Rubripirellula tenax: one gene and its partner. The protein of the gene in region 2 interacts with the protein of the main gene of each other region in a pairwise test. Links are inferred from orthologs where the notes say so. Each region holds a gene or a part of one and is shown on either strand. Other genes may lie near its edges.

Region 1 (2,908 bases), on a different replicon or contig from region 2:
GGTGAGATCACGACGGACTTGGGCGATCAGGACAAGCGAACCCAAATTGTTGCCTACCCGGGCAATATCATTTCCTTGGGTGGGAATTTGGGCTGTCGTCCAAGTATCGATCCACTTCGCCCCAACTTCTGGTCCGCCACGCCAGCACCGAACACCTTGTTTGCAAGTGCTGAGGAGCGACGTGGTTACAAGTGGGCGTCGGTGCTTCCGATTTACACTCAAATGTTTACGATTCTGCCACCAAATTCCGAACTGTGTGGCAACTCAAACGCGGTCTCCATCGTCATGGCTCCGCCAAGCAGTCGGCACCAAGGCGGCGTTCACGTCCTGATGGGTGACGGCGCCGTGAAATTCGTGACGGATTCGATCGAAGCTGGGGATTCCAGCTTTGGCCAGGTTGGGATCCACGCATTGCATTCCCCGGCATCGAGACCTGGAATCGCAAGCCCCTACGGACTTTGGGGAGCCCTGGGCACTCGGGCTTCAAAAGAGTTGATCGAAGAGTTCTAAGTTAACGCTTCGATCAAAGTGTATCTTCCCACTCCTAAAATTAAGGTCGTCGATTCATGACCCGCTATATTTTTGTCACGGTAGTATGTTTCTGTCTCGTCCAGTTTGTCGGCTGCGGCGGCGGCAGCAAAGAACCGGGCGTGGCTGCGAAGCCAGACGAGATCAGTGCCTATATGGCGGCTCATCCAGAATTGGAATTTGACACGACGGACCCAGACGTAACCCCATCCCAAGAGTAGGCACGGCAGGGCGACACCTAGTGTTGCCGTGGCAATCTCATACCGGACCGTTTTTCCAGTTGGATTGGGATCACGGCCTGTGTGGTCCTTGGTCCATAGTCCCTGTATGGTTTGCACGCCAACGCGGCACAGCAATCTGGTCGGCTAGATCGCGTTCCGGGTCCGGATCACGAACCGGGCCGGGTTTTCAGCGGCGCCGGCGGGCCGTCCCGGTTCATCGCGTTAAGAGCCGACGCGTCGGCCGTGGCCGTCTTCACGGCCCGCACGGTCAGCCCCCGGAAACCAAACTCCGCAGCACTTCGATGCCGCGGTGGAGCGTCTCGTCGGATGCCGCGAAGCTGATGCGGAAGTGGGTGTCGTGTTTGCTGAAGATGTTTCCTGGGATGATCAACAGCCCCTTCTCGATCGCCCGCTCGACGAACTTGGCACCGCTGGGGATCGGTGATCGAGGGAAAACGTAAAAGGCACCACCGGGTTTGCTGATTTCGTATTTGTCTGAAAGCCCGTCATAAATCAGATCCCGTTTGCGACGGTAATCATTGATGTGGCCATCCAAATTCACTTCCATCGCTCGCAGCGCTCCCCACTGGGCCGGCTGGGGCGAACACACGAAGGAATACTGCTGAACTTTCAACATCGTGTTGATGATTTCGGCAGGTCCGTGAACGTAGCCGACTCGCCAACCCGTCATCGCATGGCTCTTGCTGAACCCGTCGATCACGATCGTTTGGTCATTGAATGATGCGGGCGAGACGAAGTCCCCGTCGAAGAAAAACCGACTGTAGATTTCGTCCGACAACAGCGCGATGTTGCGATCAGCCGCCAGTTGGGCAACGGCCTTCAATTCCTCTTCGCTGGCTGTTACACCCGTCGGATTGGCGGGGCTGTTGACCAAGATCATTTTCGTTCGCGGAGTGATCGCGGCTTCGATCTTGGCAGGATCGAGCCGAAAGTCGGGATAAGAATCGACGGGCACCGGTACCCCGCCACACATTTTCAACAGCGCCGGGTACATGACGAAATAGGGATCCAGATAGATCACTTCGTCGCCCGGGTTGATCATCGACAACATGGCCAACATCAATCCGCCACTGGTCCCGCTGCTAACGAAGACGTCGCGATCTTCATGGGGATATTTCGCGGCGATCTCGGCTCGCAAGGCTTCGCGAAGCGGTCCGATGCCCTGGGTTGGCGAGTAGGCGTTTTTCCCCGATTGGATGGCATCGATGGCGGCAGTCCTGATCTCGCCCGGTACATCGAAATCGGGTTGTCCGATCGAAAGGTTGATCGGATCCTTCAGCTTTGCGGCCAGGTCAAAGACTTTGCGGATTCCGCTGCTTTCAAACGCGGCCGTCCGATCGGCGATCCAAGGGTGCATGTCGTTTTCGGGTGGGGTGAGTTGGTATTGCCGTTACAATGTCAGCACAATTGTAGCAGTCAAGTTCTGCGTTTGGCATCCTTGTGCATCTTCGTGAGATCTCCCCGCCCGTGTCATCGATTCGCCTGGTCGAACCCGTCGTTCGTTTGTGTGCCATCATCACTCGGTACGACGATGCGAAGCATTGGGCGATCGAACGGATCTCGCTGCACTGGGGCGATCCCCTGGCACAGTCCGATCCGGTTGCGTTCGAAGCAGGTGGTTTCTACGACACCACGATGGGCACGGGGCTGACCAAAACGTTGGTTGCGTTCGGTGACTACCAAGATCCCGGCGGGTTGGCAGACTGGAAATTACAAACCAACCAATGGGAAGCCGAATACGCATCGCTGGGTCGGCACGCCGAACCGCGGCCCCTGAACTTGGATTCGGGTTACCTGAGCCAGGCCAAGTTGGTGTTGGCGACGGTCAAAGATCGCGACCACCGGATCTATTTGCACAGCGGAATTTTTGCCGAAGTGACCTTGAACTACGTCGGCAAAAAATGGGTGCATCATCGGTGGTCCTACCCGAGTTACCGGGCTGCCGAAGTCGCTGACTTTGCCAGTCGACGCAGGTTGGACTTGCGAAGTCACCTGGAATTGACTGGGCAAATTCGCCGTGTTGTCCATCCATCGACCGAACAACCGTCATAACCGTTCGTCCGTTCAAAACCGGACATCGAACGAGCCGATGAATGAAAGGTCAGGTGATCGGCAAGGATGCTGGTTTCACGACAGTT
Region 2 (3,043 bases):
AGAAAGCGACGTTCTCGCTGAACCCGTAGCTGGTTATCTGAGCGGCCGTCGGATGCGGGTTCGCCGGGTCATAGAAGAACGAACCAGCGGGCAGCAAACCCATACCCCACTTGTGCGAATACTCGATCGATTTGACACCCAAGAAGATCATTGCACAAGACAAGGTCGCGGCCAACATTCCGGTCAGCTTCTTGTATTCCTCGGTTTGCGAGCAGCGAACCGCCCAAGCCATCGTCAACGAACTGAACAACAGCACGCCCGTGTTGATCGCACCCAATTTGGTGTTCAGAAACTGGCTATTTCCTTCGAACACTTCCGGTTTCAGATTGCGGAAAATCGCGTACGCACAAAACATGCCACTGAAGAACAAGACTTCGGTGACCAGGAACAGCCAAATGCCCAGTTTTCCACTGTCGAACTGCTGCTCGGGAGTGTCAAAGTGGTGCGCCAAAAACGACGGATGGTCGTGATCATGATCGTGACCATGCGCGTCGTGCGCATTTTCGGGAGCTACGTCGATGGTAGACATGGATTGAGTCTGAAAAAGGGCCGGTGATGACAGGCTGTCATCGTACAAGTAAAGGTCGGGGCGTCCAAGGACAACCAGGTCATCGATTGAACAGTTCCGTAGCGAGCCCGCAGGTCGCTACGACATTCGCTATCGCGATCAGTGAGTGTCCTTGGCGTGGGCGGGCACCGCTTCGGGCGTTTCGCCAGGAACCAACTTCCGCTCGGGCTCGGTCGAAACATAACGCTCGTTTTCGTCATCCCATTCGACGTTGCTAAAGTCGTAGGGGTCGCCCACAACCGGTGCTCGTTCGAAGTTATAAAACGGCGGCGGGCTGGTGCAGTGCCATTCCAACGTCGCACCACCCCAAGGGTTCGCCGGAGCCTTCTTGCCCTTGACCAACGAAGTCAGCAGCACGACCAAGGCGACCAACAATCCCACGCCCAATAACAGGGCACCATAGGTACTCATTTGGTGCAGGTACGCAAATTCAGGATCGTACGTCGCGTATCGACGAGGCATCCCGCGGCTGCCCAGAACGAATTGAGGCAAGAAAGTCAGGTTGAATCCGATGAAGATGATCAGCGCGGCCAAGCGGCCACCAAATTCGCTGTACATCTTGCCGAACATTTTCGGCCACCAGTGGAACACACCGCCCAAGAAGGCGATCAGCGTTCCACCGACCATCACGTAGTGGAAGTGGGCAACAACGAAGTACGTGTCGTGCAAGTGCATGTCGGTGGCGAGCGTGCCGAGGTGCAGCCCCGTCAATCCGCCAATCGTGAACAGGAAGATGAACGCGATGGCAAAGCACATCGGCGTCGTCAGGCTGATCGAGCCCTTGTACATGGTCGCCAACCAGTTGAACACCTTGATCGCCGACGGTACGGATACCGTGAACGTCAACGCACTGAACACGATCGTGGTCAACGGGCTCATGCCGGCGGTGAACATGTGGTGTCCCCATACCAGGAAGCCCAGCAGGGCGATCGCGATCGAAGAGTAGGCGATGAAGCGATATCCGAAGATTCGTTTGTGCGAGTGAACACTGATCAAATCGCTGATGATGCCGAAGGCTGGCAAAATCATGATGTAAACGGCCGGGTGGCTGTAGAACCAGAAAAAGTGTTGGTACGTGACCGGGTCACCGTTGAATTCAGGATCGAAAATCCCGATGTGCATCGTGCGTTCGGCAATCAGCAACAGCAACGTGATCCCCAAGACGGGCGTCGCCAAGACTTGGATGATGCTTGTCGAATACGTGGCCCACAGGAACAATGGCATGCGAAACCAAGTCATTCCCGGCGGACGCATCGTATTGATCGTCACGATGAAATTCAGACCGGTAAAGATCGAACTGAACCCCAGAATGAACGCGCCCATCGTCGCGGCGATCACCGAGGTGTCGGTCGTCGTGCTGTACGGCGTGTAGAACGTCCATCCCGTGTCCAAACCCGTGCTGAACAAAGCGGCGATGAAGAACACCGCGCCGACGCACCACAGGTAAAAACTGCACAAATTCAGCCGCGGAAACGCGACGTCCTTGGCCCCCAACATCACCGGCACTAGGAAATTACCCAATGCCGCGGGAACACTTGGGATGATGAACAAGAACACCATCACCGCACCGTGCAGCGTGAAAACTTGGTTGTAATAGTTGTTCGCTTCGGCACCCTTGAAGATCGCGCCTTCGGGTTGAAACAGGTGCAACCGAATCAACAGGGCGAGCAACCCGGCGAATCCAAACGCCAAAGTCACACCGATCAGATACATCACCCCGATCCGCTTGTGGTCGAGCGTGAACACCCAACTGAGCACACCCTTGGAATTGGTGAGATAGTTCTCACTTTCAGTCGGATATCCTGGGTCGCGAACGACGGAGCCTTTCGGAATCGAGCCGGCAGACATGGTAAAGCCTCTAAAACGGATGATGCGATGGATGGTTGGTCGAGAACAGAAGCAAAGCGGTGGTTACTTTGCTGCGTCCCCGCTGGAGAGCGTTTTCAGGTATTCGACGATTGAATAGATGTCATCGTCGCTGAGCTGACCCTTGTAACTTGGCATGACCGGTTGGTAGCCGGCAACAATTTTTTCTTTGGGGTACAAGATCGATTCGCGAAGGTAGTTTTCATCGGCCTTGACCGATCCACCCACGGTCATTTCCTCGTCGCGACCATAAAGCCCACCGAAGGACGGCCCGACTCGCTTCGATCCGTCCACGCTGTGACAGCCGGCGCATCCGCGGTTCTTGTACAATTTTTCGCCGTACTCGGCGGGGGGAGTACCGTCTGGGCGGACGCTGTTCGCCGAAATCCAATCGGTCAAGTCTTTCAACGTTTCGTGAACGACAACGACCGTCTGCATTTCAGAGTGGTTGGTGCCACAGTATTCGGTGCAGTAAAGGTCAAAAAACCTATAGCCATCAGGCGTGAATTGATGCTTATCGTAGTTCCAGGTCTCGCCCAAGTCCTTGGTTTCTTTGACCGCGGCCGCAAGCTCTGCGTCGCTGACTCGTTCGTTCGCCACGGTGGGCTT

Evidence for each region. The genes of interacting proteins can lie anywhere in the genome.
Region 1: the proteins of Poly51_RS11040 (region 2) and Poly51_RS16065 interact in binary tests that used the Escherichia coli proteins (3 or more experiments, as listed by UniProt). The link is inferred for Rubripirellula tenax from one-to-one orthologs.

The regions. Positions count from the first base shown.
Region 1 is NZ_SJPW01000004.1:412,601-415,508, forward strand. What follows is about bases 73-2,908. They hold Poly51_RS16065 (pyridoxal phosphate-dependent aminotransferase), read right to left. Parts: upstream 2,128-2,908; coding sequence 1,018-2,127; downstream 73-1,017. Other genes in these bases: Poly51_RS16055 (DUF1559 domain-containing protein), read left to right, coding at 73-510; Poly51_RS16060 (hypothetical protein), read left to right, coding at 567-749; Poly51_RS16070 (DUF4416 family protein), read left to right, coding at 2,238-2,822. Outside these bases: more of Poly51_RS16055, read left to right, coding at 1-72. UniProt on the Escherichia coli protein: Shows aminotransferase activity with methionine and histidine as substrates, and to a lesser extent also with phenylalanine.
Region 2 is NZ_SJPW01000003.1:18,795-21,837, forward strand. Bases 43-3,013 are described here. They hold Poly51_RS11040 (cytochrome c oxidase subunit I), read right to left. Parts: upstream 2,417-3,013; coding sequence 668-2,416; downstream 43-667. Other genes in these bases: Poly51_RS11035 (cytochrome c oxidase subunit 3), read right to left, coding at 43-529; Poly51_RS11045 (cytochrome c oxidase subunit II), read right to left, coding at 2,480-3,013. Outside these bases: more of Poly51_RS11035, read right to left, coding at 1-42; more of Poly51_RS11045, read right to left, coding at 3,014-3,043. UniProt on the Escherichia coli protein: Cytochrome bo(3) ubiquinol oxidase is the terminal enzyme in the aerobic respiratory chain of E.coli that predominates when cells are grown at high aeration.